3 regions of the Neisseria blantyrii genome follow, and region 2 is predicted to be linked to each of the others. Evidence: predicted binding sites of a transcription regulator. Region 2 holds the regulator's gene; each other region holds the start of a gene.
What was found. Region 2 encodes FNR, which switches genes on or off when oxygen is low (the NO sensors DNR and NnrR bind a similar motif). Its sites were predicted from a motif close to TTGATNNNNATCAA; they were not measured.
Positions count from the first base shown of each region.

Region 1: a site for FNR is predicted at 5,912-5,925, ahead of Q9J80_RS03900 (universal stress protein). Genes of this name have one in related genera too.
Region 3: a site for FNR is predicted at 4,857-4,870, ahead of ccoN (cytochrome-c oxidase, cbb3-type subunit I). Genes of this name have one in related genera too.

Region 1 covers NZ_CAUIZY010000003.1:45,977-56,628, forward strand. Annotated here, with positions in the region: gene tdfH (TonB-dependent zinc piracy receptor TdfH) at 146-2,911, shown strand; gene Q9J80_RS03890 (aspartate kinase) at 3,033-4,250, opposite strand; gene rph (ribonuclease PH) at 4,452-5,180, opposite strand; gene Q9J80_RS03900 (universal stress protein) at 5,262-5,726, opposite strand; gene Q9J80_RS03905 (tRNA threonylcarbamoyladenosine dehydratase) at 5,943-6,719, shown strand; gene Q9J80_RS03910 (EndoU domain-containing protein) at 6,985-7,170, shown strand; partial or broken gene Q9J80_RS03915 (hypothetical protein) at 7,563-8,003, shown strand; gene Q9J80_RS03920 (segregation and condensation protein A) at 8,174-9,019, shown strand; gene brnQ (branched-chain amino acid transport system II carrier protein) at 9,041-10,363, shown strand; gene pncB (nicotinate phosphoribosyltransferase) at 10,471-10,652, shown strand, end outside.
Region 2 covers NZ_CAUIZY010000002.1:18,473-29,124, forward strand. Annotated here, with positions in the region: gene Q9J80_RS02500 (SLC45 family MFS transporter) at 1-1,097, opposite strand, end outside; gene ettA (energy-dependent translational throttle protein EttA) at 1,332-3,008, shown strand; gene Q9J80_RS02510 (phosphatidylglycerophosphatase A family protein) at 3,068-3,553, opposite strand; gene thiL (thiamine-phosphate kinase) at 3,546-4,502, opposite strand; gene Q9J80_RS02520 (OmpA family protein) at 4,865-5,560, opposite strand; gene Q9J80_RS02525 (CysB family HTH-type transcriptional regulator) at 5,924-6,874, shown strand; gene fnr (fumarate/nitrate reduction transcriptional regulator Fnr) at 6,987-7,721, opposite strand; gene hemN (oxygen-independent coproporphyrinogen III oxidase) at 7,856-9,277, shown strand; gene Q9J80_RS02540 (hypothetical protein) at 9,284-9,514, opposite strand; gene Q9J80_RS02545 (inorganic phosphate transporter) at 9,528-10,652, opposite strand, start outside.
Region 3 covers NZ_CAUIZY010000006.1:84,434-95,085, reverse strand. Annotated here, with positions in the region: gene Q9J80_RS06630 (site-2 protease family protein) at 1-222, opposite strand, end outside; gene Q9J80_RS06625 (energy transducer TonB) at 475-1,326, shown strand; gene exbB (TonB-system energizer ExbB) at 1,392-2,054, shown strand; gene Q9J80_RS06615 (ExbD/TolR family protein) at 2,057-2,491, shown strand; gene Q9J80_RS06610 (TIGR01244 family sulfur transferase) at 2,556-2,990, opposite strand; gene Q9J80_RS06605 (M61 family metallopeptidase) at 3,055-4,803, opposite strand; gene ccoN (cytochrome-c oxidase, cbb3-type subunit I) at 5,130-6,563, shown strand; gene ccoO (cytochrome-c oxidase, cbb3-type subunit II) at 6,590-7,201, shown strand; gene Q9J80_RS06590 (cbb3-type cytochrome oxidase subunit 3) at 7,206-7,376, shown strand; gene ccoP (cytochrome-c oxidase, cbb3-type subunit III) at 7,400-8,731, shown strand; gene Q9J80_RS06580 (PepSY-associated TM helix domain-containing protein) at 9,076-10,485, shown strand; gene recC (exodeoxyribonuclease V subunit gamma) at 10,587-10,652, shown strand, end outside.

The sequences.
Region 1 (10,652 bases), on a different contig from region 2:
ATTTGAAAACAAACAGAACTCATCATTTCAAATACAAATAGTATCGATATTTATCTTTATTCCAACTTTTCTTCATCATTCTGATGTTTATTTATGTTAAAAAGTGATACCATAACACATTTATTTGATTGCAATTAAGGAAAATATGAGATCTTCTTTCAGGTTGAAGCCGATTTGTTTTTATCTTATGAGTGTTATGTTATATCATTATAGTTATGCAGAAGATGTAGGGCGCACGGGCAGCAAGGCGCAGATACAGGTTTTGGAAGATGTGCACGTTAAGGCAAAGCGCGTACCGAAAGACAAAAAGGTATTCACCGATGCACGTGCCGTATCGACCCGTCAGGATATATTCAAATCCAGCGAAAACCTCGATGCCATCGTCCGCAGCATACCCGGTGCGTTTACACAGCAAGATAAAAGCTCGGGCATTGTGTCTTTGAATATTCGCGGCGACAGCGGGTTCGGGCGGGTCAATACGATGGTGGACGGTATCACGCAGACCTTTTATTCGACTTCGACCGATGCAGGTAGGGCTGGCGGTTCTTCGCAATTCGGCGCATCTGTCGATACCAATTTTATTGCCGGCATGGATGTCGTCAAAGGCAGCTTCAGCGGCTCGGCAGGCATCAACAGCCTTGCCGGTTCGGCGAACCTGCGGACTTTAAGCGTGGATGACGTCGTACAGGGCGACAATACCTACGGACTGCTGCTAAAAGGTCTGACCGGAACCAACTCAAACAAAGGCAATGCGATGGCAACGCTAGGTGCACGCAAATGGCTGGAAAGCGGAGCATCTGTCGGTTTGATTTACGGACATAGCAGGCATAGCGTGGCTCAAAATTACCGGGTGGGTGGCGGCGGGCAGCACATCGGAAATTTTGGTGAAGAATATCTGGAACGGCGCAAACAGCAATATTTTGTACAAGAGGGTGGTTTGAAATTCAATTCCGACAGCGGAAAATGGGAGCGGGATTTACAAAGGCAATACTGGAAAACCAAGTGGTATAAAAAATACGAAGACCCTCAAGAACTGCAAAAATACATCGAAGGTCATGACAAAAGCTGGCGGGAAAACCTGGCGCCGCAATACGACATCACCCCCATCGATCCGTCCAGCCTGAAGCAGCAGTCGGCAGGCAATCTGTTTAAATTGGAATACGACGGCGTATTCAATAAATACACGGCGCAATTTCGCGATTTAAACACCAAAATCGGCAGCCGGAAAATCATCAACCGCAATTATCAATTCAATTACGGTTTGTCTTTGAATCCGTATACCAACCTCAATCTGACCGCAGCCTACAATTCGGGCAGACAGAGATATCCGAAAGGGTCTAAGTTTACAGGCTGGGGACTTTTAAAAGATTTTGAAACCTACAACAACGCGAAAATCCTCGACCTCAACAACACCTCCACCTTCCAACTGCCCCGTGAAACCGAGTTGAAAACCACTTTGGGTTTCAATTATTTCAACAACAAATACAGCAAAAACCGCTTCCCTGAAGAATTGGGCCTATTTTTCGACGGCCCCGACCAGGACAACGGGCTTTATTCCTATTTGGGGCGGTTTAAGGGCGATAAAGGGCTGCTGCCCCAAAAATCAACCATTGTCCAACCGGCCGGCAGCCAATATTTCAACACGTTCTACTTCGATGCCGCGCTCAAAAAAGACATTTACCGCTTAAACTACAGCACCAATACCGTCGGCTACCGTTTCGGCGGCGAATATACGGGCTATTACAGCTCGGAAGGCGAATTTAAGCGGGCATTCGGAGAAAACTCGCCGGCATACAAGAAACATTGCAACCCGAGCTGCGGACTTTATGAACCCGTATTGAAAAAATACGGCAAAAAGCGCGCCAACAACCATTCGGTCAGCATTAGTGCGGACTTCGGCGACTATTTTATGCCGTTCGCCGGCTATTCGAGCACACACCGTATGCCCAACATCCAAGAAATGTATTTTTCCCAAATCAGCGACTCCGGCGTTAACACCGACCTAAAACCAGAGCGCGCAAACACTTGGCAATTTGGCTTCAATACCTATAAAAAAGGATTTTTAAAACAAGATGATATATTAGGATTAAAACTGGTCGGCTACCGCAGTCGCATTGACAACTACATCCACAACGTTTACGGGAAATGGTGGGACTTGAATGGGGATATCCCGAGCTGGGTTGACAGCACAAGGCTTGCCTACACCATCCAACACCGCAATTTCAAAGACAAAGTACACAAACACGGTTTTGAGTTGGAGCTGAATTACGATTATGGACGTTTTTTTACCAACCTTTCTTACGCCTATCAAAAAAGCACGCAACCAACCAACTTCAGTGATGCGAGCGAGTCACCCAACAATGCCTCCAAAGAAGACCAACTCAAACAAGGTTATGGGTTGAGCAGAGTTTCCGCTCTGCCGCGAGATTATGGACGTTTGGAAGTCGGTACGCGCTGGTTGGGCAACAAACTGACTTTAGGCGGTGCAATGCGCTATTTCGGCAAGAGCATCCGCGCTACAGCAGAAGAACGCTATATCGACGGCACCAACGGGGGAAATACCAGCAATGTTCGACAACTAGGCAAACGCACCATCAAGCAGACTGAAACCCTTGCCCGACAGCCTTTGATTTTTGATTTTTACGCCGCTTACGAACCGAAGAAAAACCTTATTTTCCGCGCCGAAGTCAAAAATCTGTTCGACAGGCGTTATATCGATCCGCTCGATGCGGGCAATGATGCGGCAACGCAGCGTTATTACAGCTCGTTCGACCCGAAAGACAAGGACGAAGACGTAACGTGTAATGCTGATGGCTTGTGCAACGGCAAATACGGCGGCACAAGCCAAAGCGTATTGACCAATTTTGCACGCGGACGCACCTTTTTGATGACGATGAGCTACAAGTTTTAAAAACGGAAAGGGTTTTATCCGTCCGGCGGAACAAAAATATGCCGTCTGAACGTTCAGACGGCAGACAAAACGGCACTGCCCGATAAAGGCAGTGCCGTTGTCCGTTTCAAACCGTGAAACATCAGCCCAAATCAAAGGCTTTATGCAATACCCTGGTTGCCAGTTCCATGTATTTTTCATCAATCAATACGGAAACTTTGATTTCAGAAGTTGAAATCATTTGGATGTTGATGCCTTCTTCTGCAAGGGTACGGAAGATTTTGGCGGCTACGCCGACGTGCGAACGCATACCCAAACCGACTGCGGAGACTTTGCACACGGTGTCGTCGCCGTCGATAGAAGCCGCACCGATGCTGTCTTGGCGTTCGGACAGGATTTCCAAAGTCTGTTTGTAATCGCCGCGCGGTACGGTGAAAGAAAAATCGGTCGTGCCTTCGCTGCCGACGTTTTGGATAATCATATCGACTTCGATGTTGGCATCGGCAACCGCGCCTAAAATCTGATAGGCAACGCCGGGTTTGTCGGGTACGCCGCGCACGTTGATGCGGGCTTGGTTTTTGTCGAATGCGATACCGGTTACGGCGGCTTTTTCCATATTGTCGTCCTCTTCAAATGTGATTAAAGTGCCGTTGCCGCCGTCTTGCAGGCTGCTCAGTACGCGCAGGCGCACTTTGTATTTTCCGGCAAATTCTACTGAACGGATTTGCAAAACTTTCGAGCCGAGGCTTGCCAGCTCAATCATTTCTTCAAACGTTACCGTATCCATACGGCGCGCTTCGGGTACGACGCGGGGGTCGGTGGTGTAAACGCCGTCCACGTCGGTATAGATTTGGCATTCGTCCGCTTTGAGGGCTGCGGCAAGCGCAACGGCGGAGGTGTCGGAACCGCCACGTCCGAGTGTGGAAATATCGCCTTCGCTGCTGATGCCTTGGAAGCCGGCGACGATGACGACTTTACCATCGGCGAGGTCGGCGCGCATTTTTTCGTCATCAATGCTTTCGATGCGGGCTTTAGTGTGGGCGGTATCGGTTTTGAGGGCGACCTGCCAGCCCGTGTAGCTTTTGGCATCCACGCCGATGTCTTTCAACGCCATTGCCAAAAGGCCGATGGTTACTTGTTCGCCGGTAGCTAAGACGACGTCCAGCTCGCGCGGATCGGGATGCTCCTGCATTTCGTGCGCCAACGCAACCAGGCGGTTGGTTTCGCCGCTCATGGCGGATACGACGACGACGATGTCGTGTCCTTCGGCGCGGGCTTTGGCGACACGTTTAGCCACGTTTTTGATGCGTTCGGGCGAGCCTACGGATGTGCCGCCGTATTTGTGTACGATTAACGCCATGTTTCGTGCTTTCTTGTGTAGGGTTGGTCGGGCAGCATGGTTTGCTGGAAAAGCGGCTATTATTACTATTTTTTACATGAAGTTCAAGAACGGACTGCGCTTTCCCGCCTGCCGTTTGACAGCGGTCAGCAAAAAACCTGTTCTTTCAGATTTTTGACAAAATGCCGTCTGAACGGTTTTCAGACGGCATACGGACAATAATTAAGCAACGGACAATGCATTTTGCTGATAACGCAGCAGCTCTCTTATACCTTGTTCCGCCAGTCCGATCAGTTTGCCCAATTCTTCCAAACTGAACGGCGCGCCTTCCGCCGTTCCCTGTATTTCGATGATTTTTCCCGATGCGGTCATCACGATATTCACATCACTGTCGCAACCGGAGTCTTCGGGATAATCCAAATCCAAAAGCGGCACTCCATTCACTACGCCTGCGGATACGGCGGCAACGGCTTCGCGGATGGGATTTTCGGTCAATATGCCGTCTGAAAGCAATTTTCCGACGGCGATTTGCAGCGCCACAAACGCACCGGTAATCGAAGCCGTACGCGTGCCGCCGTCCGCCTGAATCACGTCGCAGTCAATCAGGATTTGGCGTTCGCCAAGTTTTTCCATATCCACGACCGCGCGCAGCGAACGCCCGATCAAACGTTGGATTTCTTGTGTGCGTCCCGACTGTTTGCCCGCCGAAGCTTCGCGGCGCATCCGAGAAGCGGTGGATGCAGGCAGCATCCCGTATTCCGCCGTTACCCAGCCTTGGTTTTTACCGCGCAGAAACGGCGGGACGTTTTCATCCACGGAAGCGGTACAGATAACTTTGGTATTACCGCATTCAATAAGACACGAACCGTCCGTATGCGGCAGGAAATGAGGGGTGATTTTGATATCGCGCAGGCTGTCGGCAGCGCGTGAGGTGCGGATGTAATCAGGCATACTGCCCTCCCGTTAAAAACAGATAAATTAAAAAGCCTTAAATATGAAAAATCACATTTAAGGCCTTCAAACTGAAAATTTCTACGCCTCTTCGGCTTTGCTGCGGATAATCAAAAGCGGCAGGTGGCTTTGGCGCATTACCGTTTCGGCGAAACTGCCCATCAAAAGGTGCATCAGGCCGGTGCGCCCGTGCGTGCCCAACACCAGCAGGTCGGCACCGTTTTCATCGGCATAATCGACCAAATCCTGCGCCATTTCACGCGCACCCTTATTGGCAACCAGCAGGTGTTTAACGGTATTTTCCACACCCAGTTCCCGGGCGGTGCGCTCGGCGGCATCCAAAACCTCGTTGCCTTGTGCAATGGCGGCTGCCTCGTAACTCTCGTGTTGCAAAAATTCAGGGGCAAGTGCCATATATTCGGCAGGATTGGCAACGTGCACCAAAGTCAAGCGCGCGCTGTTGACTCCTGCAAGTTCGGCGGCATGTTTCAGGGCATTGATGGAAGTTTCACTGCCGTCAACGGCAACGACCAGATGTTTGTACATATCGTATTCTCCTTTTGCACCGCCTCGCGGTGCCGTCTTGTCGGATGGGCGCAGGGACAGCTTGCGCCGTTTCATTATAGACCCGCCGTCGGGCTTTATACAACAGCCGAACAGCCTGACCGCTTTCCAGTATAATATGCCGCTTCCGTGCAGTCAGGCATTTTTTGCCGGCTTTCGTTCACTTTTTGATTTGACGCAATCTTGCAGGATTCGACCATGTCCGACAACGCTTTGACCTCTTCGCGACGCTTCGGCGGCATCGCCAGACTCTACGGAGACTCTGCCTTGGCGCACTTTTCACAGGCACACGTCTGCGTGGTCGGCGTGGGCGGTGTCGGCTCGTGGGCGGTCGAAGCTTTGGCGCGCACGGGCATCGGGCGTTTGACTTTGATTGATTTGGACAACGTTGCCGAATCGAATGTCAACCGCCAGCTGCACGCCCTGACCGGCGACTTCGGCAAAGCAAAAGTTACCGCCTTGCGCGAACGCATTACACAAATCAATCCGCAATGCGAAGTATTTGAAATTGAAGATTTCGTTACCGAAGACAATTTGCCGGAATACTTCGGAAAAGGTTTTGATTTCGTCATCGACGCGATCGACCAAGTGCGCGTCAAAGCGGCAATGGCGGCTTATTTTGTGAAAAACCGTCAACCTTTTATCATCAGCGGCGGCGCGGGCGGACAAAAAAATCCGGCGTCGATCCAAACCGCCGATTTGAGCCGCGTAACCCACGATCCGCTGCTTGCCAACCTGCGCTACACCTTGCGGAAACGCTACGGCTTCAGCCGCGATACTAAGGAAAAAATGCGCGTGCCCTGCGTGTTCTCAACCGAAAACATCACACCGCCGCAATCGGGTGCGGCGTGTTCTGCCGATGCCGCTCCGCAAGGCTTGTCGTGCGCCGGCTATGGCGCAAGTATGCTCGTTACCGCTTCGTTCGGTCTGTATTGCGCGCAGGCGGCGGTGGAACACATCGCAGGCAAAAAATAAGCAATGCCGTCTGAAACAGGATTCAGACGGCATTTGAACAAACTATGGTTATGATTTAGGACAAAAAAGGATACGGATAAAAAATAACATAAAATATATGATTCCTAATAATATACCAAGTATCGGAGAGCTATTTAATGGAATTCGTTAATAATTTAGTTATTTTTTTCATTTTTATTACTAATGCTTATTCCGATATTTTTTGTAGTATATGGTATATACCAGAAGATGGGTTCCAAAAACAAACAATGGTGGAATTTCAACAATGTTTCCAAAATCATGGGATGGTGCTCGCATCAAAAATGAAGTTGAACATGCATTTGCAAATAAAACAATTAGTATAGAATTGCGCGGTGGAAAACCTACTCGAATATGGAAAGGCATTACACCAAGTGGTGTAAAAGTTGAAGGTTATTTAGAACCAAATATTACTGTTTATCCTAAAATGTAAATTAATAAGAAATAAGTATGAGTTTAATATTTACTAAAGATTTTTTCAAAGATGGAAGTAATGATAGGTTTGGTGTTTTTGAAACTAATGATAATTTAGCTTGGCTAGGTAGTTTTTTAATGGATGATGGTGGAGTAGGAGTTTTGCATTTATTAAAAATGTCAGAATCTTTATTAAAAGAAATACAAGAAAATGCATCATCACAAGAAGAAATTTATCAATATAGAGAAAATTTTGGGGTCATTATTAATGGCGACATAGTACAAATAGATAGCTTGCTAACTGATGAAATTGTTTCTGTGATATCAACAAAAATTTTTACAGAAAAATTAAAAGAATGTATTAATTTTATTAAGAAAAATTATACCACCGAATTTGAGCAAGCGCAGAGTAAGATACGTTATCGCAAAATATGTATCCTAAGAACAAGTTTTACATTATTAGTGGTAATACTTTGCAGTATGTATTACATATATTGCCGTTATCTTGACCAACAAAAAGTAGCTTATTATTGCATAGATAAACAATGTATTTCTATTGTTCATCTATACAAAGATTATGGTATAAACTCTCCCACATATGCGAGAATTTACGCAGGAAAAATATTGTTTAGATTTCAAGTAAGAGCTAAAAATTACGCTGAATTACTTATGGAAGATGATATATCAATTAGTAAAAAAATTTTGGGGAATAAATTTATCATTTATGGGTCGCTACCTGTAATATACGGTAATGTAGATAATATTGAAGTAAAAGAAGCTACTGGTTATATAGATAGAGCCAGTACTGATTATATTGTCTCAAGAAACTTAAAATTCAGACATTTATATTAATTAAGAGGTTTTAGCAAAACCGTATTCACAACCCGCTCCTTTTCAAAACATTTGCATTTAAAAGCCGTTATAATGCCGTCTGAACATCTGCCCGACCACATTATGCGTGAATGCCGGCAGATTGTTTTCTTTTGTAAATTTATATTAAAATTCACTTACCGATTCACGCCATGCCGCCCATCCCTGCCCCATCCGCACCATCCGAGCACACTGTCGCATGGGTATTCGGTCAACCCGTTACCGATTTGCCCCAGGATTTGTTTATTCCGCCCGATGCATTGAAAGTCGTATTGGGCAGCTTCCAAGGCCCTTTGGATCTACTGCTGTATCTGATCCGCAAACAGAATATCGACGTACTGGATATTCCGATGGTGAAGATTACCGAACAGTATCTGCACTATATTGCCCAAATGGAAGCCTATCAGTTTGATTTGGCGGCGGAATACCTGCTTATGGCGGCCATGCTGATTGAAATCAAATCGCGCCTGCTGCTGCCGCGTACCGAAGCCGTCGAAGACGAAGAAGCCGACCCGCGTGCCGAGTTGGTGCGCCGCCTGTTGGCTTATGAACAGATGAAGCTGGCGGCACAGGGTTTGGACGCGCTGCCCCGAGCCGGACGGGATTTCGCATGGGCGTACCTGCCTCTGGAAATTGTCGTCGAAGCCAAGCTGCCCGAAGTCTATATTGCCGACTTAACGCAAGCGTGGCTGAGTATTTTGTCTCGGGCAAAACATACGCGCAGTCACGAAGTGATCAAAGAAACCATCTCCGTGCGAGCGCAAATGACGGCAATCCTGCGCCGTTTGAACGAACACGGGATATGCGGGTTTCACGACCTGTTCAATCCCGAACAGGGCGCGGCTTACGTGGTCGTCAACTTCATCGCACTGTTGGAGCTTGCCAAGGAAGGCTTGGTCAGAATCGTACAGGAAGACGGTTTCGGAGAAATCCGAATCAGCCTCAATCATGAAGGGGCGCATTCAGACGGCACGACCGGGACAGAAACACCGGATTGACCTATTTAAAAAGGAACATGGATGACAAGCAAACAAAACCAAGCCTCATTATGGGCGGTCGGACTCATGCTGTTTGCCCTGTTTTTCGGCGCAGGCAACCTCATCTATCCCGCGTATCTCGGCCAACAGGCAGGCGAAAACTGGCTGATTTCCATGCCCGGCTTCCTATTGACCGGTGCAGGCCTGCCGCTATTGGGCGTAATCGCCATCGGCTACTCGGGTTCCCGTGATGTCGAAGCACTCGCCTCGCGTGTCGCCCCCTGGTACGGCATAGCGTTTGCCGCCTCCCTCTACCTTGCCATCGGCCCGCTGTTCGCCCTGCCCCGGACGGCGACGGTTTCCTTTGAAATCGGCGTTTTACCGCTGATCGGCAACCTTCCCCCGAATATGGCTCAGGCAGTATTCAGCCTACTTTTTTTCGGCCTGGCCTACTGGCTTTCGATGTCTCCGGGCAAATTGGTTGACCGCATCGGAAAAATCCTGACGCCCGCACTCCTGCTGACCATCGCCGTATTGGTCGGTTATGCCGCACTCAACCCCATCGGCGCACCGCTTGCCGCACAAGGCGATTTTGCCGTCCGCCCGATGATTAAAGGCATTTTGGAAGGCTACGGCACGATGGACGCCCTCGCCTCACTCGTCTTTGCCATTATCGTTATCGACGCCGTCCGCGCCATGGGTGTCGACAACCGTTCGGACCTGCTGAAAACCACCGCCATATCAGGCCTGATGGCTGCAGGCTGCCTTGCTGCGGTTTACCTGCTGATAGGCTATATGGGGGCAACCAGTGTGGCGGGAATCGGTTTGCAGGAAAACGGTGCGCTGGTATTGTCGAAATCGGCACAATACTATTTCGGACTGGGCGGCAACCTGCTGCTGGGCATTATCGTACTGCTTGCCTGCCTGACCACCGCTGTCGGCCTGATTACCTCATGCGCCGAATATTTCAACCGCCTCTGTCCGGGCATTTCCTACAAAACCTTCGTCATCATCAATACGCTGGTTTCCATTGTCTTGGCAAACAAGGGTCTGTCAGCCATCCTGCAGATTTCCGTCCCCATGCTCATGCTGCTTTATCCGCTGACCATCGTACTCATCCTGCTGACCCTGACCGACAGGCTGTTCGGCAGCAGCCGCATCGTCTATTTCTGCACCATGATGCCTGCACTGGCGGTCGGTCTGCTCGATGCATACAAAACCGCCTTCGGTTTCAGCGAAACGGCAGCAAAAGCCATCGACAAAGCCCTTCCCCTATACAGCATAGGACTGGGTTGGATTATTCCCTCTTTAACCTGCTTTGCCTTAGGCTGCCTGCTCAATGCGGCCGTAAGGAAAAAATCCTGAAACCATGCCGTCTGAAAGACCTTCAGACGGCATTTTCGGTACACAGGGCAAATGTGATATGTTCTAATACGTCCTAAGCCGCCACCAGAAATCGGGAGACACGCCATATGACCGGCATCATACATTCACTTCTTGACACCGACCTCTACAAATTCACTATGCTGCAAGTGGTTCTGCACCAGTTTCCGCAGACACACAGCCTTTACGAATTCCGATGCCGCAATGCCTCAACTCCCTATCCGCTTGCCGATATCAAGGAAGACTTGGAAAAGGAACTTGACTCACTCTG
Region 2 (10,652 bases):
ATTAAGGTATAAGACAACACCAGCGCGTATTGATTGCTGATGAAGAAAACGGAGAAGAAACCGAGCGCACCCAAAGCCAAGCAACCGAAATAACCGGCTTTATGGTATTTGTTCGGTACTTTTGCCAGAATAAACGAGCAGATAACGGCAGCAATGGATTGTACCGCCGCCAAAACGCCGTACCAGTTGCCTGCTTCTTGGTAGCCTACGGAAGAAGCATCAGTTGTCTGCCAAACGTTTTCCGCAATCGCGCCTGCCGAGTAAGTCCACATATATTGGAAGGCAAACCAGCAGAAGAATTGTACCAAAGTAACCGTCCAAAACGCTTTAGGCGCGGTTTTCAAAAGTTCGAACCAGTTGGCTTTTTCCTGATTCGCGGCGACATCGATGCCGTGATAGCGGGCGTAGGTTTCCGGATCGTATTCTTTGACTTTGAAGATGGTGAACGCACTGGTAATAATCAGTAACGCCGCGCCAACATAGAATGCTACGACCACGGTCTGTGGCACAACGCCTTTTTCGGCCGTGTTCGCCAAACCGATATACGCGAACACAAACGGCAGAATCGCCGCCACAACCGCGCCCGTATTCGCTAAGAAACTTTGAATGCCGTAGGCGTAGCTTTTCTGCTCCTCGTTGACCATGTCGCCAACCATCATCTTAAACGGCTGCATCGCCATATTGGAGGATACGTCCAACAGCGCAATCATCAGCGCGCCGAACGATAAAGCCGCCAAAGAAGCGTAGCCAAAACCGAAGCTGCCCGAGTTGGGCATCAGAATCATCACGATGACCGCAATCAGCGTGCCGTAAAGCAGATAGGGTAGGCGGCGGCCACCCAGGCGCGGCATCCAAGTGCGGTCTGAGTAGTAGCCCACAATCGGCTGAACCAGCATACCGGCCAGCGGCGGCAGGATGAAAAACCAGCCTAAATTGTGCGGGTCAGCGCCTAGCGTTTGAAAAATTCGGCTCATTTGCGAGCTTTGAAGGGTAAAGGCCGTCTGAACGCCGAGATAGCCGAAGCTCAGCATCCAAATCGTACTTTTTGCCAGTGAGGGCAAACCTTGTTTTGCTGTTTGAGGCGTATATTCCGACATAAGGTAAATCCTTTTTTTGATTTGAAAAGTATTTGCTTTGGAAAATCCGAAATGGTTGCCGGTGTGGCAACCCTCTATCATTATTATTTTTTTGTTTGTCTAATTTCAAAGAGATAGGCGGATTTTATGAATCCTGCCCGATTTTGGCAATATCGGTTCGCGGATAAACTGGCTTAAATCAAATTATCGGTTAAAATGGCCGCCTGAAATTTGTTTGACCGAATCGAGAAAACTATGTCCCAACAATACGTCTATTCTATGCTGCGCGTGAGCAAGGTTGTACCGCCGCAGAAAACCATTATTAAAGACATTTCCCTTTCATTTTTCCCCGGCGCGAAAATCGGTTTGCTCGGTTTGAACGGCGCGGGCAAGTCCACCGTTTTGCGGATTATGGCGGGCGTGGATAAGGAATTTGAGGGCGAAGCCGTGCCGATGGGCGGCATTAAAATCGGCTACCTGCCGCAAGAGCCTGAGCTTGATCCTGAGAAAACTGTGCGCGAGGAAGTGGAAAGTGGTTTGGGCGAAGTGGCGGCGGCGCAGAAACGCTTGGAAGAAGTGTATGCCGAGTACGCCAATCCTGATGCGGATTTTGACGCATTGGCGGAAGAACAGGGCCGCTTGGAAGCGATTATTGCGGCAGGTTCGTCCACGGGCGGCGGTGCGGAACACGAATTGGAAATCGCTGCTGACGCACTGCGCCTGCCTGATTGGGATGCCAAAATCGGCAATCTGTCCGGCGGTGAAAAACGCCGCGTCGCTTTGTGCAAACTCTTGTTGAGCAAGCCCGATATGTTGCTGCTGGACGAGCCGACCAACCACTTGGATGCCGAATCGGTCGAATGGCTGGAGCAATTCTTGGTGCGTTTCCCCGGCACAGTCGTTGCGGTAACGCACGACCGCTACTTCTTGGACAACGCCGCCGAATGGATTTTGGAACTCGACCGCGGCCACGGTATTCCTTGGAAAGGCAATTACTCGTCTTGGCTGGAGCAGAAAGAAAAACGCTTGGAAAACGAGGCGAAATCCGAAGCCGCGCGCGTGAAGGCGATGAAGCAGGAATTGGAATGGGTGCGCCAGAATGCCAAAGGCCGCCAAGCCAAGTCCAAAGCGCGTTTGGCTCGTTTTGAGGAAATGAGCAACTACGAATACCAAAAACGCAATGAAACGCAGGAAATCTTCATTCCCGTCGCCGAGCGTTTGGGTAATGAAGTGATTGAATTTGTGAACGTTTCCAAATCGTTTGGCGATAAAGTGCTAATTGACGATTTGAGCTTCAAAGTGCCTGCGGGTGCGATTGTCGGCATCATCGGCCCGAACGGCGCGGGTAAATCGACGCTGTTTAAAATGATTGCGGGCAAAGAGCAGCCTGATTCCGGCGAAGTGAAAATCGGGCAAACCGTGAAAATGAGCTTGATCGACCAAAGCCGCGAAGGTTTGCAAAACGACAAAACCGTGTTCGACAACATTGCCGAAGGCCGCGACATTTTGCAGGTCGGGCAGTTTGAAATTCCCGCCCGCCAATATTTGGGTCGTTTCAACTTCAAAGGCAGCGACCAAAGCAAAATCGCAGGTCAATTGTCGGGCGGCGAACGTGGACGTTTGCACTTGGCGAAAACCTTATTGAGCGGCGGCAATGTGTTGCTGCTGGACGAACCGTCCAACGACCTCGACGTGGAAACCCTGCGCGCGCTGGAAGACGCATTGTTGGAATTTGCTGGCAGCGTGATGGTGATTTCGCACGACCGCTGGTTCCTCGACCGCATCGCCACGCATATCTTGGCGTGTGAAGGCGACTCCAAATGGGTGTTCTTCGACGGTAACTATCAGGAATACGAAGCCGATAAGAAACGCCGACTCGGCGAAGAAGGCGCGAAACCGAAACGCATCAAATACAAACCGGTAACACGTTAACCTCCGAAACAATGCCGTCTGAAAGGCTTTCAGACGGCATTTTTACAAGGCAGCCCCGTTTAAAACAGCATTGCAATCCTCAAGACAATCAAGGTCATCACCGCCGCCGCCATATCGTCCGCCATAATGCCCAAACCGCCGTGCAGATTCTTGTCAAACCAACCGACGGGAGGCGGTTTGAGCGCGTCAAACAGGCGGAACAGAACAAATGCCGCCAGCCACCACGTCCACTTGAACGGCACAAACGCCAGCACAAACAGCATGGCGACGATTTCATCCCACACAATGCCGCCGTGGTCGGATACGCCGCTTTCCTTTTCCGCACACGCGCAAATGCGTATGCCCCACATAAACAGCACGATACACAAAAAAGCCAGCAGCCATCCGTCCACACCCGCCAATATCAACACAAATGCCAAAGGCAGTGCCGCCAAAGTGCCGAATGTGCCCGGCGCGAACGGAGCCAGTCCGCTGCCGAAACCGAATGCCAAAAAACACAAGGGACGCTGCCGCAGCCACGCCCAATCAGGTTTAAAATCAGCCAAAATGATCGAATCCTAAAGAATGTAGTTCCAATTCCCTGCCGCCGGCATCTAAAACCTTCAGACGGCATCCTCCGTTGATTTTGCCGATGCGCGTTACCGGTACGCCGCACCGTTCCGCCGCATCAAGCACACGGCTGCGGCAACTTTCCGGCGCGGTAAAAACCAGCTCGTAATCGTCGCCGCCCGCCAAAGTATAAGACAGCCATTGCGCTCGGGGCAAAATATCTTTCAATGCAGATAAAGACGGCAGCGAATCGGCCCAAATTTCCGCCCCCACGCCGGAAGCGGTCAGGATATGCCCCAAATCTTGCGCGAGGCCGTCTGAAACATCCTGCGCCGCCCCGGCAAACGGCAACAGCGCAAGCCCCAGCCCAACCCTTGGCTCGGGGCGGAGCAGCTTTTGTTCGCATTCGGCAAACACATCATCCGGCAACACACACCGTTTCAGACGGCAGTTCAAAGCCGCTGCCACCATACCGACACGCCCCGACACCCAAATATCGTCGCCCGCAACCGCCGCATCACGCCGCAATGCCCTACCCTTCGGCAATTCGCCGATAATGGTTACATTGAACGCCATATCGCCCTTAGTCGTATCCCCGCCGATTAACGTTACGCCAAACTTTTTTGCCAAACCGAAAAAGCTGCCGCAAAACCGTTCCAGCCATACCTCATCCAATTCGGGCAACGCCGCGCTCAGCAGCACCCAACGCGGTATCGCGCCCATCGCCGCCATATCTGAAATATTGACGGCCAAAACCTTCCAAGCCAAGTCTTCAGGTTTGACATCTGCAAAAAAATGCCTGTCCTTCAAAAGCATATCCGCACTGAAACACAAATCGAAGCCTTCACGCGGGCGGACAATCGCCGCATCGTCGCCTATACCCAATACGACATCCTTATCCGTGCCTGTTTGCAAATACCGTTTGATGAAGTCGAATTCTTTCATGTCGCAAAATATCCGAACGCACCGCCATGTTGATTTTTATTGATCTGCTGTATTTTACACAGTACCGCACATAAAACGCAGCACCGCGTACAGCACTGATTTGATAGAGTTTGTTCCCTCACAAACAAATCCAAATTCTATCGCCTTCAAAACCGGAGTTTCAAGCACCAGGAAGATTTTGATGAAGCATAAACCCTACCCCATATTCTGACAATAACCGTTTCCGCAAGCATCCTAAAAACAAACCCCGCAAAAGCGGGGTTTGTTTTGTTTCATCAGAACCGATTAAAGTTTGATACGTACCTCTTCTCTTATACAGAAGAGGAATCCAACCCTACCCATCGGCAAGATGCTTTTAAAGCTTATTGTTGGGTGTGAACATGAGCCGGAGCGACCTGACGGGTTACGATGCTGCGGATTTTCACGTCAACACGGCGATCAGGTTCGATACATGCAATCAGAGCCTCACGTTTTTTGGCTTTAGAGGCTTTTGCACCCAGTTTGGCAACTTCGGCTTCACAAACTTGAGTCATTTGCGCTTGAGATTCGCCCAAGCCGACAGCAGAAGTTTTAGAGGCAGGCACACCGTTGCTGACTAAGTAGTTTGCCACTACGTTGGCGCGACGCTCGGACAGGACCTGGTTGTATTTTTCAGAACCCATGAAGTCGGTATGACCTTCAACACGTACGGATTGTACGTTGGTTTGACCCAAGCGTTGGGCCAATACTTTCAGGTTGTCTTGGGCTTCGGCACGCAGTACGTCTTTGTCGAAACCGAACAGGGTTTTAGCAGACAGAGAAACGGTTTCGTCAACATATTGCGGAGCCTGCTCTACAACAGCAACAGGAGCTGGTTCAACTGCATCGCCACACTCTACGCGACCTTGGGTTGCTTTGTCGAAGTAGGTATTTTTCCAGCATTCGCCGTAGTTGTTGCGTACGACTTCTTGTGATTGGCCACTCACGGTATAACCGTGGATATGAGCTTCGCTCGCCATAGCAGTGCCGGAAGCGAGCAATGCAACGAATAATGCGCTTAATTTCAGCTGTTTGGTCATTTTATTCCCTCATTAAATTTGTACAGCAGATACAGGAGCAACTGCTGAATTGCCAACATACAGGCCGCTGTAGAAACATGGCGGCAAATCGGATATTTCAGTCTCCACTATAAAGAAGCAGGGGGCGGACTGTCAATACTCAACGCCTGAAAACAACCGTAAAACAGCCTGTTTCCTGATAGTCTATCATGCCGAAAAATCAATTCCGTGTCATTACTTTAGGGAGATTTTTTCCATATCGCACGATTGCCGTTGCACAAAAACAACAAACACAACGGCAAAGCCCCATACCGTACCGGCAAGAAAATATGATAAATTATAAACAATGTTCAGCCACCCGACACAGACCCACACCGACTCGCTATGAAATTACAGCAATTAAAATACGCCTTAGAAGTTTACCGGCACAACCTGAATGTTTCCGAAGCAGCCGAAGCCTTGTTTACCTCGCAACCCGGTATTTCCAAACAAATCAAATTATTGGAAGAAGAAATCGGCATTCAGATTTTTATCCGCAGCGGAAAGCGTGTGGTATCCATCTCTCAGCCGGGCAAGGCGGTTTTGGATATTGCCGAACGTATTTTGCGTGATGTTCAGAACATTAAAAATATCGGCAGCGAGTTTACCGGACACGACAGCGGCTCGCTGACGGTTGCTACGACGCATACTCAAGCGCGTTATGCCCTACCGTTGATTGTTGCTGATTTCGTGAAACGCTACCCGAAAGTCAATCTGACCATCAAACAGGGAAGCCCTGCCGCCATCGCCCAAATGGTTACTTCGGGAGAGTCTGATTTGGCGATTGTTACAGAGCGTATAGACGACCATCCCGAACTGGGCAAACTCCCCTGCTATGACTGGACACACGCGGTGATTGTGCCGAACGACCATCCGCTGCTCGAATGCAGGAATCCCCTCCGCATTGAAGATTTGGCGAGGTTTCCGCTGATTACTTATGAATTTTCATTCAATGCGGGCAGCAGCATCGCGCGGGCATTCGCCAAAGCCCGTTTGGAACGGCCGGATGTCGCATTGGCGGCGGCGGATACGGACGTATTAAAAACTTACGTACGCTTGGGTTTGGGTGTGGGATTGATGGCAAAGATGGCCTACAACCCGGATACGGATGGGGATTTGCAGCTTGTGGATGCGGCACACCTGTTCGAGCCGTCGCCGACGTGGATTGCTTTGCGCAGCGATACTTATTTGCGCGGATATGCCTACGACTTTATCCAAGCGTTTGCGCCGCACCTGACACGCGAGAAGGTGGACAGGATTCTGTACACGCCCATCAGCGAGGATTTTTCGATTTAGGCGGCTGCCGGTTTTCAGACGGCATTTTGCGGCAGATAAAACAAACAGGGCAGATGTTTTCGTCTGCCCTGTGTTTATTGAGAATGCCGTCTGAAATGCTCGTACAGGTTAATCAAATGGCGTGCGAACAACCGGATACCATTTTTTTCAGCACTTGCAGATTGAGAATCTTGATGTGTTTGTGTTCGACGGAAATCAATCCTTCCTGATGGAACTTGGACAATGTGCGGCTGACGGTTTCGAGTTTCAGCCCGAGATAGCTGCCGATTTCTTCGCGGGACATTCTTAAGATGAAGTCGTTGGCGGCGAAACCGCGCGAGTAGAGCCTTTGGGAAAGGTTCAGCAGGAAGGCGGCAATCCGTTCTTCGGCGCGCATATTGCCCAACAGCAGCATAACACCTTGATCACGCACAATTTCACGGCTCATCATGCGGAAAAAGTGGGTACGCAGGCTGGGAATGTTCTGCCCCAGTTCTTCGATGTGGGTAAACGGCAGCTCGCATACCTCGCTGTCTTCCAAGGCGACCGCATCGCAACTGTGCACATGGGAACAGATGCCGTCCATGCCGATGAGTTCGCCCGACATAAAGAAACCCGTTACCTGATCGCGGCCGTCCTGACTGGCGACGGTTGTTTTGAAGAAGCCCGAACGGATGGCAAAGAGCGAGGTAAAGGCTTCGCCGGCACGGAACAGGTATTCGCCTTTTTTCAGGCGGCGGCTTTGGCGGATGACGGCATCGAGTTGGCTGAACTCGTTGGGCAGCAATCCGACAGGCAGACAAAGTTCCCGCAAAGAACAGGAAGAACACAAGGTTTTCATCTGATGTGTAGTATTATGCGAAGCCATACCGTACCTTTTCGTGTGTTTTGCCCCATCCCGATTATGTGCTTGTTGACACATATCAAGACAGGTTTATCATACTGTGGCATTCTACCAAACTATCCAAAATTTGACTAACATCATAAAACCGCACACACACCATGAAAATCATTCAGATACAGAACAATCACAATGTAAACGATGACCGCCCCGAGTTTGACCGCGAACTGATTGCCAGCCTGCCCGCCAGCGGCCCGCGCTACACTTCCTACCCTACCGCCGACCGTTTCCATGACGGTTTCCGCGAAGGCGAATATATCAAAGCTTTACATTTGCGCGGTATGGGCGCGTTAAACAAACCGCTTTCCCTTTACATTCACATTCCGTTCTGCAACACCATCTGCTACTACTGCGGCTGCAACAAAATCATCACCAAAGACAAAAGCCGCGCCGATGCCTACATCGAATATCTTGAAAAAGAAATGGAACTGCTCGCCCCGCATCTGAACGGACGGCACCAGCTTGCCCAACTGCACTTCGGTGGCGGCACGCCGACCTTTTTGAGCGACGAACAGATCGAACGCGTCTTCCGTATGATACGCAAACATTTCGAACTGATACCGTCCGGCGAATACTCCATCGAAATCGACCCGCGCAAAGTCAGCCGCGACACCGTCCTCATGCTCGGCAGGCTCGGCTTCAACCGCATGAGCGTCGGCATTCAGGATTTCGACCCCAAAGTGCAGGCGGCGGTCAACCGTATCCAAAGCTACGAAGAAACCAAAGAAGTCATCGATGCCGCCCGTGAGGCAGGGTTCAAATCCGTCAGCGTCGATTTGATTTACGGCCTGCCGCACCAGACTTCGGAAAGCATCAAAACCACCATCGATACTATTTTGTCGCTCGATCCCGACCGCCTCGCCCTTTACCATTACGCCCACCTGCCGCACGTGTTCAAACCGCAACGCCGCATCGATACCGCCGCCGTCCCCGACAGCGAAGAGAAGCTCGATATGCTGCAATACTGCGTCCAAACCCTGACCGAACGCGGCTACGTCTTCATCGGCATGGACCATTTCGCCAAGCCGGACGACGAACTCTCCATCGCCCTCAAAGAAGGCTTCCTCCAGCGCAACTTCCAAGGCTATTCGACCTACGCGGATTGCGATTTGGTCGCCATCGGCGTGTCGTCCATCGGTAAAATCGGCAACACCTATTCCCAAAACGAACGCGACATCGATGCCTACTATGCCGCCATCGACGAAGGCAGACTGCCCATCATGCGCGGCTACCAGCTGAATCAGGATGACATCCTGCGCCGCAGCATCATTCAGGATTTGATGTGCCGTTTCGCGCTCGACTACCGTGTTTACGAAGACATATTCGGTATCCCGTTCGACCGTTACTTCAAAGACGAACTGGCGGATTTGGAAAAACTCGCCGGTTTGGGATTGGTGCGCCTGAACAGCCACGGGCTGACCGTTACCCCGAAGGGACGCTTCCTCATCCGCAACATCGCTATGGTGTTCGACTACCACTTGCGCCATAAAGAAACCAAAGCGAAATATTCGCAAACGGTGTGATTGCGGCTAACGTACAAATGCCGTCTGAAAGGCTTTTTCAGACGGCATTTTGCTGCCGGCAGGATAAGTGTTTTCAAGAACAGGCGGCGGCATATCATAACGTTCCGCACCTTTGTATCCGACCGTTCCGAAACCAAGATACCAAACGGCATATCCCGACAGAACAGATTGTGCATAAGGCACAAGCCCGCACATTCCATCAACAAAATGCCGTCTGAACACGGGTTCAGACGGCATAACCGTTTAACAATCAGAATACTGCCTGTAAAACCAAGTAGCAGGCAACCGACAATACGGCGGCGGCAGGCAGGGTAATGACCCAAGCCAGGCCGATGGGCTTCATCAGTTTCCAATTGGCATTACGGTTGACCAGACCGATACCGAGTACCGCGCCGACCAAGATATGCGTACTGGAAACAGGCAGCCCCATCAGCGACGCACCCATCACAACAGAGGCGGCGGACAGTTCGGCGGTAAATCCCGAAGCAGGATGCATTTCGGCCAAACTCGTACCGACGGTTTTAATCACCTCTTTACCGACAAACCACAAACCGACAATCAGCGCGATACCGAAGGTCAGCATGGCAATCGGTGGAACGGCATTTTGCGCGGCAACACTATTAGTCCGCAAAACATCCATAATCGCGGCAAACGGACCGATGGCGTTGGCGATATCGTTCGCCCCGTGGCTGAATGCGAAACCGCATGCGGTAAAGACCTGCATCCATGAAAACATCTGAAAGGTCGATTTGCCCAAATCTTTACGCTTGAGGCTTTTTGCAAAAACAAACGTACCCATCCACACCGCCGCACCTATCATAAAAATGGTCAGGAAGCTGTTGACGTTGCTCATCCCCAAATGTAGGTTTTTCAAGCCCTTGAAAATCAGCATAGCGGAAATCATCATCGCGCCGAACGAAGCGATAAAGGGAACCCAAGAGTGCAACGCCTTGTAAGAATCGACATTGTTTTTACGGTTATCGAACGCATAAAGACCGCGGTAATACTCCGATTGCAGCTCTTGCGGATCAAATTCAGGCTCGTCGTAAATTTGCGCGTCGTGCGCCATTTTGGTGGCGTATTCGACTTTTTCAGCCTCAGACAAACCCTCGAAAAACAGGCGGTGCTGTTCTTTATAGGCCTTTTTTTCCTGCTTGATGCCCTTGAGCGTGCCTTCCGCCCAAGCGTTGTAGTCTAAGACGTTTTTCTTGACGCGTGAAAACAGGAAATAGGACACCACGCCGCCCAACACGGGCGACAATACCCAAGACATCCCGATTTCGCCCAGCTTGCCCCACCGTATCAACGCCACCCCGTCCGCATTATGCGTAAACGCCATACACAACGCACTGCCGACTATGCCGCCGATAATCGC
Region 3 (10,652 bases), on a different contig from region 2:
AAATAGAAACGGTGTGAACATCAAAGTAAATAGCGGCATGATGATTGTGCCGACCGGATCGATATGGGGCAGAGGGTTCAGCGTCAGCCTGCCGTATTGTTCGGCAGTGTTGTCTCCCCAGTAGCGCGCCGTATAGCCGCGTACCACCTCCCTGACGGTAATGGCAAGCAGTACGGGCAGGACGGCAAGCAAGAATACGCCCAAGTCAAAATTCCGAAACATGATTTTCCTTTAAAACAGGTGGTACGCAGCCGTAACCGGCTGCCGGATGAAAGCGGCAATATATCATTTAACCCGATTTTGTTGGAATGGGAAAACAGGTAGATCCGCTCCGTTTGTCTGCCGGCATCTGATAATTTGTCATAACATATTGTTTTAATATGGATTTTAATAATATGAAAACAGTATTCAGATAAAGGTAAATAATAAAAATAGGTTGCAAATAGGAATTGTTGCTATTATTATGCCCGAATTATGGATAAAGAACGAATTTTAACCCCCGCAGTCGTGTTTTCCGTCGCACTGCTGCATTTGGCAATGGTGGCATTGCTCTGGCAGGCGCACAAGCTGCCCGTGATAGAGTCAGGCAATGTTATTGAATTTGTCGATTTGGGCGACTTTGGCGGAGGGGACGGCGCACCCGAAGGCGCAGGCGCGCCTGCCGCGCCCGAACCGCAACCCGAGCCTGAGCAGCCCAAACCTGTCGAGCCGCCCAAACCGGTTTTGAAGCCGGTGGTTACAAAAAAGGCGGATGCAGATATTCAGCAGCCCAAGGAAAAGCCGAAACCCGAAGAAAAACCGAAGCCCGAACCCAAACCGGAAGCGAAGCCTGCCCCGAAACCGGCGGAAAAACCGGCAGAAAAGCCGTCTGAAAAACCTGCCGAACATTCCGGCAATGCTTCTGCCAAAGCCGGCAGCGAGCAGGGCAATGGGGAAGGTAAGGGAACCGGTACCAAAGGCGACGGAACAGGGCGCGGAGAAGGCAGCGGTAAAGGCAGCGGCGGAGCCAAAGGCGAACACGGGGAAGGAAGCGGCGGCAGCGGCGGCGGAACAGGAGCCGGCAGCAGCAAAGGCAACCCTTTACGCGCCAACGGCAGCATCCCGCGCCCAGCCTATCCCGCGCTTTCTATGGAAAATGACGAGCAGGGCACGGTTGTTTTGAGCGTTTTGGTTTCTCCGGGCGGTCATGTCGAGTCCGTCAAAGTGGTGAAAAGCAGCGGTTTTTCCCGTTTGGACAATGCGGCACGCAAGGCGGCGCAAAACGGGCATTTTCAAGCCAATGCCTGGACGGAGTTTAAAGTCCCCGTCAAGTTTGAATTGAATTAGGCGGTTGCCGCAGCGGTTTGCGGCAACTTGGATGTTTGATTGGTTTTTTCAGTGTTGGAATCATTATGAATTTGAAATTAGTGTTTGAATCGGGCGATCCCGTCCTGATCGGTGTGTTTGTGTTGATGCTGCTGATGAGTATCGTAACGTGGTGTCTGGTTGTCTTGCGCTGTATCAAGCTGTATCGGGCGCGCAAAGGGAATGCCGCCGTCAAACGGCATATGCGCGATACTTTGTCGCTGAACGACGCGGTCGAAAAAGTGCGCGCCGTCGATGCGCCTTTGTCCAAACTGGCGCAAGAGGCGTTGCAGTCTTACCGCAACTACCGCCGGAGCGAAGCGTCCGAACTGGCGCAGGCTCTGCCGTTGAACGAGTATTTGGTCATTCAAATCCGCAACAGTATGGCGCAGATTATGCGCCGGTTTGATTACGGGATGACCGCGCTTGCCTCCATTGGCGCGACCGCGCCGTTTATCGGGCTGTTCGGCACGGTTTGGGGGATTTACCACGCCCTGATCAATATCGGGCAAAGCGGGCAGATGAGCATTGCGGCGGTTGCCGGCCCGATTGGCGAGGCACTGGTGGCGACGGCGGCTGGCCTGTTCGTGGCGATTCCGGCGGTGTTGGCATACAACTTCCTCAATCGCGGCACGAAAATACTGGCTCAGGATTTGGATGCGATGGCGCACGATTTGCACGTCCGCCTGCTTAATCAAAAGGATAGCTGATTATGGCATTTGGTTCGATGAATTCCGGCGACGATTCTCCGATGTCCGACATCAACGTTACGCCGCTGGTGGACGTGATGCTGGTGTTGCTGATTGTGTTTATGATTACTATGCCGGTGCTGACGCATTCCATCCCTTTGGAACTGCCGACCGCGTCCGAGCAGGCAAACAAGCAGGACAAACAGCCTAAAGACCCCCTGCGCCTGACGATTGATGCGAACGGCGGCTATTATGTCGGCGGGGATTCTGCAAGCAAAGTGGAAATCGGGGAAGTGGAAAGCCGTCTGAAAGCCGCCAAGGATCAGAATGAAAACGTGATTGTGGCAATTGCGGCAGATAAGGCGGTGGAATACGATTATGTGAACAAAGCGTTGGAGGCTGCCCGTCAGGCAGGGATTACCAAAATCGGTTTTGTAACCGAAACCAAGGCGCAATAAAGTTTGACGTTTGAACGAATGCCGTCTGAAAGCCTTTCAGACGGCATTTTTGTATCGGCCGGTTTTATGGTTTGGCGGCTGCTTCTTCCAAACGGCTGCGGAAGTTTTCCAAATTTACGCCTGCCGCTTGGGCGCGGCGGATGATTTCGTCAACCGGCATACCTTCTGCCGCCCGGCGGAAGCCCCACAGCAGGGAGCAGCGCGTACCGGTCCGGCAATAGGCAAGGACGGGATATTCGGCTTGTCCGATGAGTTGTCGGAAGGTTTCGACATCGTGTTTTTGGATGTCGCGTGCGGTAACGGGTTGGTGATGGAATCCGGTAATGCCTGCTTGTTCCAACCACTGTTTGATTTGGGCGAAGTCGGGCTGCGATTCTTCTTCGCGGTCGGGGCGGTTGCAGACGACGGTTTTGATACCCAGTAGCGAGATTTGTTCCGCATCGGCTTCCGTCAGTTGTGGGGAGATGTAGAGATGTTCGTCAAGTTTTAGAATCGCCATTTTATTTCCTTTGTTTTGCGGTTGGTTTTCAGACGGCATTTTGTGTGCAATGCCGTCTGAAAGTTTAACCGAACAACCAGTTTTCCAACAGGTTCCGGTCTGTGATATGTAGGATGGCAGTATCCGCCGCCGCTGCCTGAACCGTCAAGACGGTTTGACGCAATATGCCTGCACGGAAGAAGTGGATATTGATTCTTGCATTGACGTGGTATCGGGCCCATTGTGCGGCAAAGTCGGTGCAGGCATAACCGTCTAAAGCAATGATTTTGTCTTGCGGGCACAGTGCCGCAGATTCCGCGCTGCCGCCGTTGAAGACATGGGTCAGGACGATGTGGTCGGCGTTTTGTTTGAAACGTGCGCTGAAATCGCCTGCCGGCGGGACGGGGCAGATGTGTTCCGCATATCCGCCGCCGTGTTGTCGGGGAAGTGGTAGGAAGGTCAGTCCCACGCCTGCGGTTGCCAGGCATTCGGCAAGCGGCAAATCTTCGGTACTGTATAACGCTTTTTGGAAAAAATCTTCCAAATCCAAGCCGGTTATTTCCTGACAGCGGATTTGCCAGTGTTTTTCCGGAATACCCGAGTGTGTGTCCCTCCACTCCCGATAGAGTTTGTCCATTACCGTATCGAGAGAATGTCTGCCGCCGCTTTTGTTCCGTATCAGCAAATCAAGGCACAATGCGGCAAGCGCGCCTTTTTGGTAGTAGCTGACGATGGCGTTGGGGCTGTTTTCATCCGGTTTGTAAAATTTGTTCCACGCGGTAAAACTCGATTCCGCCAAGGTCTGCCTCAAACGGCCGCGGGTTTGTTGTACGCGCGTAATACCTTGTGCCAGCAGGTTTAAATAAGATTCGGGCGAGATGGTGCGGCTGCGTGCCAAAAACAAATCGTCGTAATAGGATGTAATGCCTTCGAATGCCCATAGTTGTTCGGTATAGTTTTCTTTGTCGAGGTCATAAGGGGCGAACGCGGCAGGTTTGATGGATTTGACGTTCCACGCGTGAAAATATTCGTGGGAGAAAAGTCCGAGCAATGTGGTGTAGGCATCGTCGGCATCGGTCATACCGTACGGCGGAAGGCTGTGGCGGTCGGCGAGCAGGGCGGTGCTGTCGGCGTGTTCCAAACCGCCGTAAATATGGTCACCGACGTGGAGCAGGAACAAATATTTTTGAAACGGGGCAGGGGAGGAAAACATCGCCAGTTCTGTTTCGTAGATTTTTTTGATGTCCGAAACCAGCCTGTCGCGGTCGAAGTCGGGATAGATGCCGCTTAGGGCGAGCGTATGCGGAATGCCTGCCGCTTCAAAATCTAAAAATTCAATCAAGCCCATCTCGACAGGTCGGTCAATCAATTCGGCATAAGATGCCGTCTGAAAGACAAACCTCCCTGTCTCCGGCAGTGTTGTGGCAATACGCCATTCGGGTGGAATGCCTGTCAATTCCAAGCGGTGCGGCAGCGTTTCCGCTCCTTCGACTTTCAAAAACAGGCACGCTCCGTCAAAAAAACCGCGTTCTGTTGTCAGGAAAGAACCTCGAACCGACAAATCGAATGCATATACGGTGTAGCGGATTTGCCACTCGCCGCGTACGGCGGCAGCGTGCCAGCGGTTTTTTGCAATTTGTTCGAGTGGCATGGACGTGCCGTTACAGGATGCATGGATAGAAGTGATGTGGCGGGAAAAATCCCGAATCAGATAGCTGCCCGGAACCCAGTTTGGCAGGCTTATTTCTATAGGAAAATCATCATTTTGTGTGAATGTCAGCAGGATGTGCCACTCATGGTCTAGAGGGGAGGGGGCAATTTCATAATTAATCATGGCTATTAAATATATCGTTAAATATTATTGATAAAATGTCTTTAAAATGCAGCTTAATCTACATCAATAAAGTGTTATAAAAAAGGAGGCTTGAAAAACAAAGCAATGTCAAACTGGTTGCAATTTATTATAACAATATGATTTATATATAATAAGAATGAATTTAAGAAAAATTTTCCTTTATGTTGCAAATGTAATTCCGCTTGGCGTAATAAGGCAGATATGTTAAATTTAGAAAAAATTACGCTTGCCCAAGTTGTACCTTAAGAGGTCGCAAAGGTGGGCAGGATAAAAAATTTTTATTCCCATAATTCATGGAGACTCTCATGGACACACAAACTTACAACTACAAAGTGGTGCGCCAGTTCGCCATCATGACTGTAGTTTGGGGTATCGTGGGCATGTTGGTCGGCGTTATCGTCGCAGCCCAACTGTTTGCTCCCGCCCTCGATTTGTCTAATATCGGACCTTGGTTCCACTTCGGCCGCCTGCGTCCGCTGCACACTAATGCGGTTATTTTCGCATTTGGCGGCTGCGGCCTGATCGGCACATCATACTACGTTGTCCAACGTACTTGTAATACCCGTCTTTTCGGCGGCTGGCTGCCGGCATTTACCTTTTGGGGTTGGCAGGCGGTAATCGTTGCTGCTGCCGTCAGCTTCCCTATGGGTTGGACCCAAGGTAAGGAATATGCCGAACTGGAATGGCCGATCGACATTCTGATTACTTTGGTTTGGGTTGCATACGCCATCGTATTCTTCGGTACGATTGCCAAACGCAAGGTGAAACACATTTACGTTGCCAACTGGTTCTACGGCGGTTTTATTTTGGCGGTCGCACTTTTGCACATCGTCAACAATATCAGCATCCCGGCAGGGTTGATGAAGTCATACCCTGTCTATTCCGGTGCGATTGATGCTATGGTTCAATGGTGGTACGGGCATAACGCCGTGGGCTTCTTCCTGACTGCCGGCTTCTTGGGTATGATGTACTATTTTGTCCCCAAACAAGCAGGCCGCCCTGTTTACTCCTACCGCCTGTCCGTCGTTCACTTTTGGGCGTTGATTTTCACCTATATGTGGGCGGGTCCGCACCATCTTCACTACACTGCGCTGCCTGACTGGACTCAATCTTTGGGTATGGTTCTGTCTTTGATTCTGTTCGCACCCTCTTGGGGCGGTATGATTAACGGCATCATGACCTTGTCCGGCGCGTGGGACAAACTGCGTACTGACCCGATTCTGAAATTCCTGATTGTATCCCTGTCCTTCTACGGTATGTCTACCTTTGAAGGCCCGATGATGTCGATTAAAACGGTCAACGCATTGAGCCACTATACAGACTGGACCGTTGCACACGTTCACGCCGGTGCTTTGGGTTGGGTAGGCTTTGTAACCATCGGTTCCGTCTATTACATGATTCCCCGTCTGTTCGGCAAAGAACAGATGCACAGCACCAAACTGGTAGAGGCGCATTTTTGGATTGCGACCATCGGCGTGGTTCTGTATATCGCCGCGATGTGGATTGCCGGTGTGATGCAGGGTTTGATGTGGGGCTCTTTGAACGATGACGGTACGCTGACCTACTCGTTTGTCGAATCCGTAAAACGCACTATGCCTTATTACATGATCCGTTTTGCAGGTGGTTTGCTGTATCTGAGCGGTATGTGCATTATGGCGTACAACGTGTACCGCACAGCCATCAGCGGTAAGGCGGTCGATGCTGAAATCCCTGCGGTTTCCCAAACACAGCATCACTAAAATACTAAGGAAGATAGGCTACCAAAATGAAATTACAACAATTGGCCGAAGAAAAAATCGGCATCCTGATTGTGTTTACCCTGCTTGTAGTCAGTGTCGGTCTGTTGATTGAAGTTGTGCCCTTAGCCTTTACTAAGGCGGCAACGCAGCCGGCACCGGGTGTGAAACCTTACAATGCCCTGCAGGTTGCAGGACGCGATATTTATATACGCGAAGGTTGTTATAACTGCCACTCGCAAATGATTCGCCCGTTCCGTGCGGAAACCGAACGTTATGGACACTACTCTGTTGCCGGGGAATCGGTTTACGATCACCCGTTCCAATGGGGTTCCAAACGTACCGGTCCTGATTTGGCCCGTGTGGGCGGCCGTTATTCCGACGAATGGCACCGCATCCACCTGCTGAATCCGCGTGATGTCGTACCCGAATCCAATATGCCGGCATTCCCGTGGCTTGCACGCAATAAAGTCGATGTCGATGCAACCGTTGCCAACATGAAGGCTTTGCGTAAGGTAGGGACTCCTTACAGTGATGAGGAAATTGCGAAAGCGCCCGAAGCCTTGGCAAACAAATCTGAGCTGGATGCTGTAGTCGCCTATCTGCAAGGATTGGGTCTGGCTTTGAAAAACGTAAGGTAACATCATGGATATTAACGGTATTCGCACTCTTTTCACGGTATGGGTCTTTATCTGTTTCCTGTTGGTGCTTTATATTGTCTTCAACAGGAGGAATAAGAAAAACTACGATGATGCCGCAAACAGCATTTTTAATGACGATCAAGATGCAAAAGGCAAGGAAAGCGAAAACCGTTAATATTGTGACAACGGAGCAAAACAATGAACACAACATCCCAATTTACCAGTAATTTCTGGAACATATATATTGCAGCCATCGTCTTATTGAGCTTTATCGCTTTGGCTTGGCTGCTGCTGTCTCAAAATGTTGTCAAACGTCCGAAGAAGGGCGAAGAAGTACAAACTACGGGTCACGAGTGGGACGGCATTTCCGAATACGACAATCCGCTGCCGCGCTGGTGGTTTTGGCTGTATGTTTTGACGTGGCTGTTCGGTATCGGTTATCTGGTTATGTATCCGGGTGTCGGCGACTACAAAGGCCTGCTGAAATGGACCAGCCACAACCAATATGAAAAAGAGGTCAAAAAAGCCGATGAGCAATACGGTAAACTGTATGCCAAGTTTGCGGATATGCCGATTGAAAAAGTGGCAAAAGACCCACAGGCCAAGCAAATTGCCCAAAACCTGTTCAATACTTACTGTATCCAGTGCCACGGCTCTGATGCCAAAGGTTCTAAAGGTTTTCCGAATCTGACCGACAGCGATTGGTTGTGGGGCGGCGATCCCGATAAAATCCACGAGACCATTGAAAAAGGCCGTGTTGCTACCATGCCTGCATGGGGTCCTGCTTTGGGTGAGGAAGGCGTAAAAGACGTTGCGCATTATGTGATGTCTCTTTCAAAACCCAAAGGCCAGTATGATGAGGAACGTGCCGCACGCGGACAAGCCTTATTCAGCGGTCCGCCTGCCAACTGTTTCACTTGCCACGGCGATAAGGGACAAGGTATCCAAGGTTTGGGTCCGAACCTGACTGATGATGTGTGGTTGTGGGGCGGTACGCAAAAATCCATTATTGAAACCATTACCAACGGCCGTAGCAGCCAAATGCCCGCGTGGGGACATTTCTTGGATAAAGACAAACTGCATATCATGACTGCTTATGTATGGGGTCTTTCCAATAAAGACGGTAAAGCTCCGGTGAAAAAAGCCGAGCCTGCACCGACTCCCGCACCGGCGGCAGAACCCGCAGCCTCTGCTCCTGCAGAAGCAGCACAAGCCGCTTCTGAAGCCAAACCTGCCGCAGCAGAACCTAAAGCCGAGGAAAAAGCCGCACCTGCTGCCAAAGTGGACGGCAAACAGGTTTATGAAACCGTTTGTGCCGCCTGCCATGGCAATGCGATTCCGGGTATTCCCCATGTCGGCACCAAAGCCGATTGGGCCGACCGCATCAAAAAAGGTAAGGACACATTGCACAAACACGCAATCGAAGGTTTCAATACGATGCCCGCAAAAGGCGGTCGCGGCGATTTGAGCGATGATGAGGTCAAAGCTGCAGTTGACTATATGGTCAACCAGTCAGGCGGCAAATTCTAACCGTTGTTTTCCGACTTTGTCGGATGCAGAAATCCGGATTCATATCGAATCCGGATTTTTTATTTTGAATGGAAATCCTGTTTTTGATTTATGCCGTCTGAAAGTGAGGATTTTGATGCTTAAGCGGTCAGACCGACTGATATTTTTGTATGGTTTAAAGAATGGTGCAGTTGGGTGTCGGACAGCATTGTTTGATGCTTTCAGACGGCATATAGGTTTGTTTCTTCAAAATGGAATCTTTTTTCATATGTTGCAAAAAATATTGATTTTAGTCATAAAGAATTAGTCTTTATTATTTATAATCGCGCATCATCACGATAACTCTAATTTCAAAAGGACGATTAATGGATACACAAATCAAAACTGAAGCCGGTCAGCAGAATAACCGGCGTTATCTGACCGTTTGGAGATGGCATTTTTATGCCGGTTTGTTGGTTATGCCCTTCTTGACCCTGCTTGCCGTTACGGGTTTGGGTATGCTGCTGTTTGCCAATATTACCGGCAAGGAGGGCGAGCGGATTCATGTTGTGCCGCAGGCAACGGTACAACCTCTGTCTGTTCAGGCAGAAGCGGCACGCAGTGCCGTTAATCCGGAGACTTCGTCCGTCGTTCAGTATATTGCACCGCGCGCCGATGATATGGTTGCCGTGTTCCGTGTCAACAATGAGGGTAAGGCAACCATGGTTGCGGTCGATCCTTATACGGCAAAAGTGGTCAACACCATGCCGCGCAATCAGGGTTGGTATCACACTATGGATGAAATCCACGGCGATATGATGCTCGGTGCGGCAGGCGATTATCTTTTGGAAACGGCGGCTTCACTGACCATTATTATGGTTGTCAGCGGCTTGTACCTTTGGTGGGCGAAACGGCGCGGCATTAAAGCGATGCTGCTGCCGCCAAAAGGCAGGGCGCGTTCTTGGTGGCGGAATCTGCATGGTTCGTTTGGAACTTGGGTGTCGCTGATTTTACTGTTGTTCTGTCTGTCCGGAATTGCTTGGGCAGGTATTTGGGGCGGCAAGTTCGTGCAGGCTTGGAGTCAGTTCCCGGCCGGCAAATGGGGTGTCGAACCGAACCCTGTTTCAGTCGTGCCGACCCACGGCGAGGTATTGAATGACGGCAAGGTTAAGGAAGTGCCGTGGATTTTGGAGCTTACGCCTATGCCTGTTTCAGGGACGACTGTGGGCAAAGACGGCATTAACCCTGACGAGCCGATGACATTGGAAACCGTCGACCGTTTCGCGCGGGAAATCGGTTTCAAAGGGCGTTATCAGCTGAATTTGCCCAAAGGCGAGGAAGGAGTGTGGACTTTGTCTCAGGATTCCATGAGTTACGATATGATTAGTCCGTTTGCCGACCGTACGGTACATATCGACCAATACAGCGGCAAGATTCTTGCCGATATCCGCTTTGACGATTACAACCCGTTCGGTAAATTCATGGCGGCAAGCATTGCGCTGCATATGGGTACTCTGGGCTGGTGGAGCGTGTTGGCGAACGTCGTGTTCTGCCTTGCCGTGATTTTTATCGGCATCAGCGGCTGCGTGATGTGGTGGAAACGCCGTCCGTCCGGCGCGGCGGGCATTGTTCCTCCGGCGCAGAAAATCAAGCTGTCCGTCTGGTGGGCAATGGCGGTGCCGCTGCTGCTGATTGCATTGCTTTTCCCAACCGCACTGCTTGCCATTGCCGTGATTTGGCTGCTGGATACCTTGCTGCTGTCGCGGATTCCTGTTTTGAGGAAATGGTTTAAATGACCCGATGCCGTCTGAAGCGTTCAGACGGCATTTTGTTTGAAGGCGGGCGGGGGAAAGGCTATATAATCCCGAATACTTGACCACAGCTTCTGTTTGAAATCATGTTTTATTTGTATCAATCCAACCGTCTTGAAACTCTGGCGGCACTGTTTGCCCACATTCAAAAA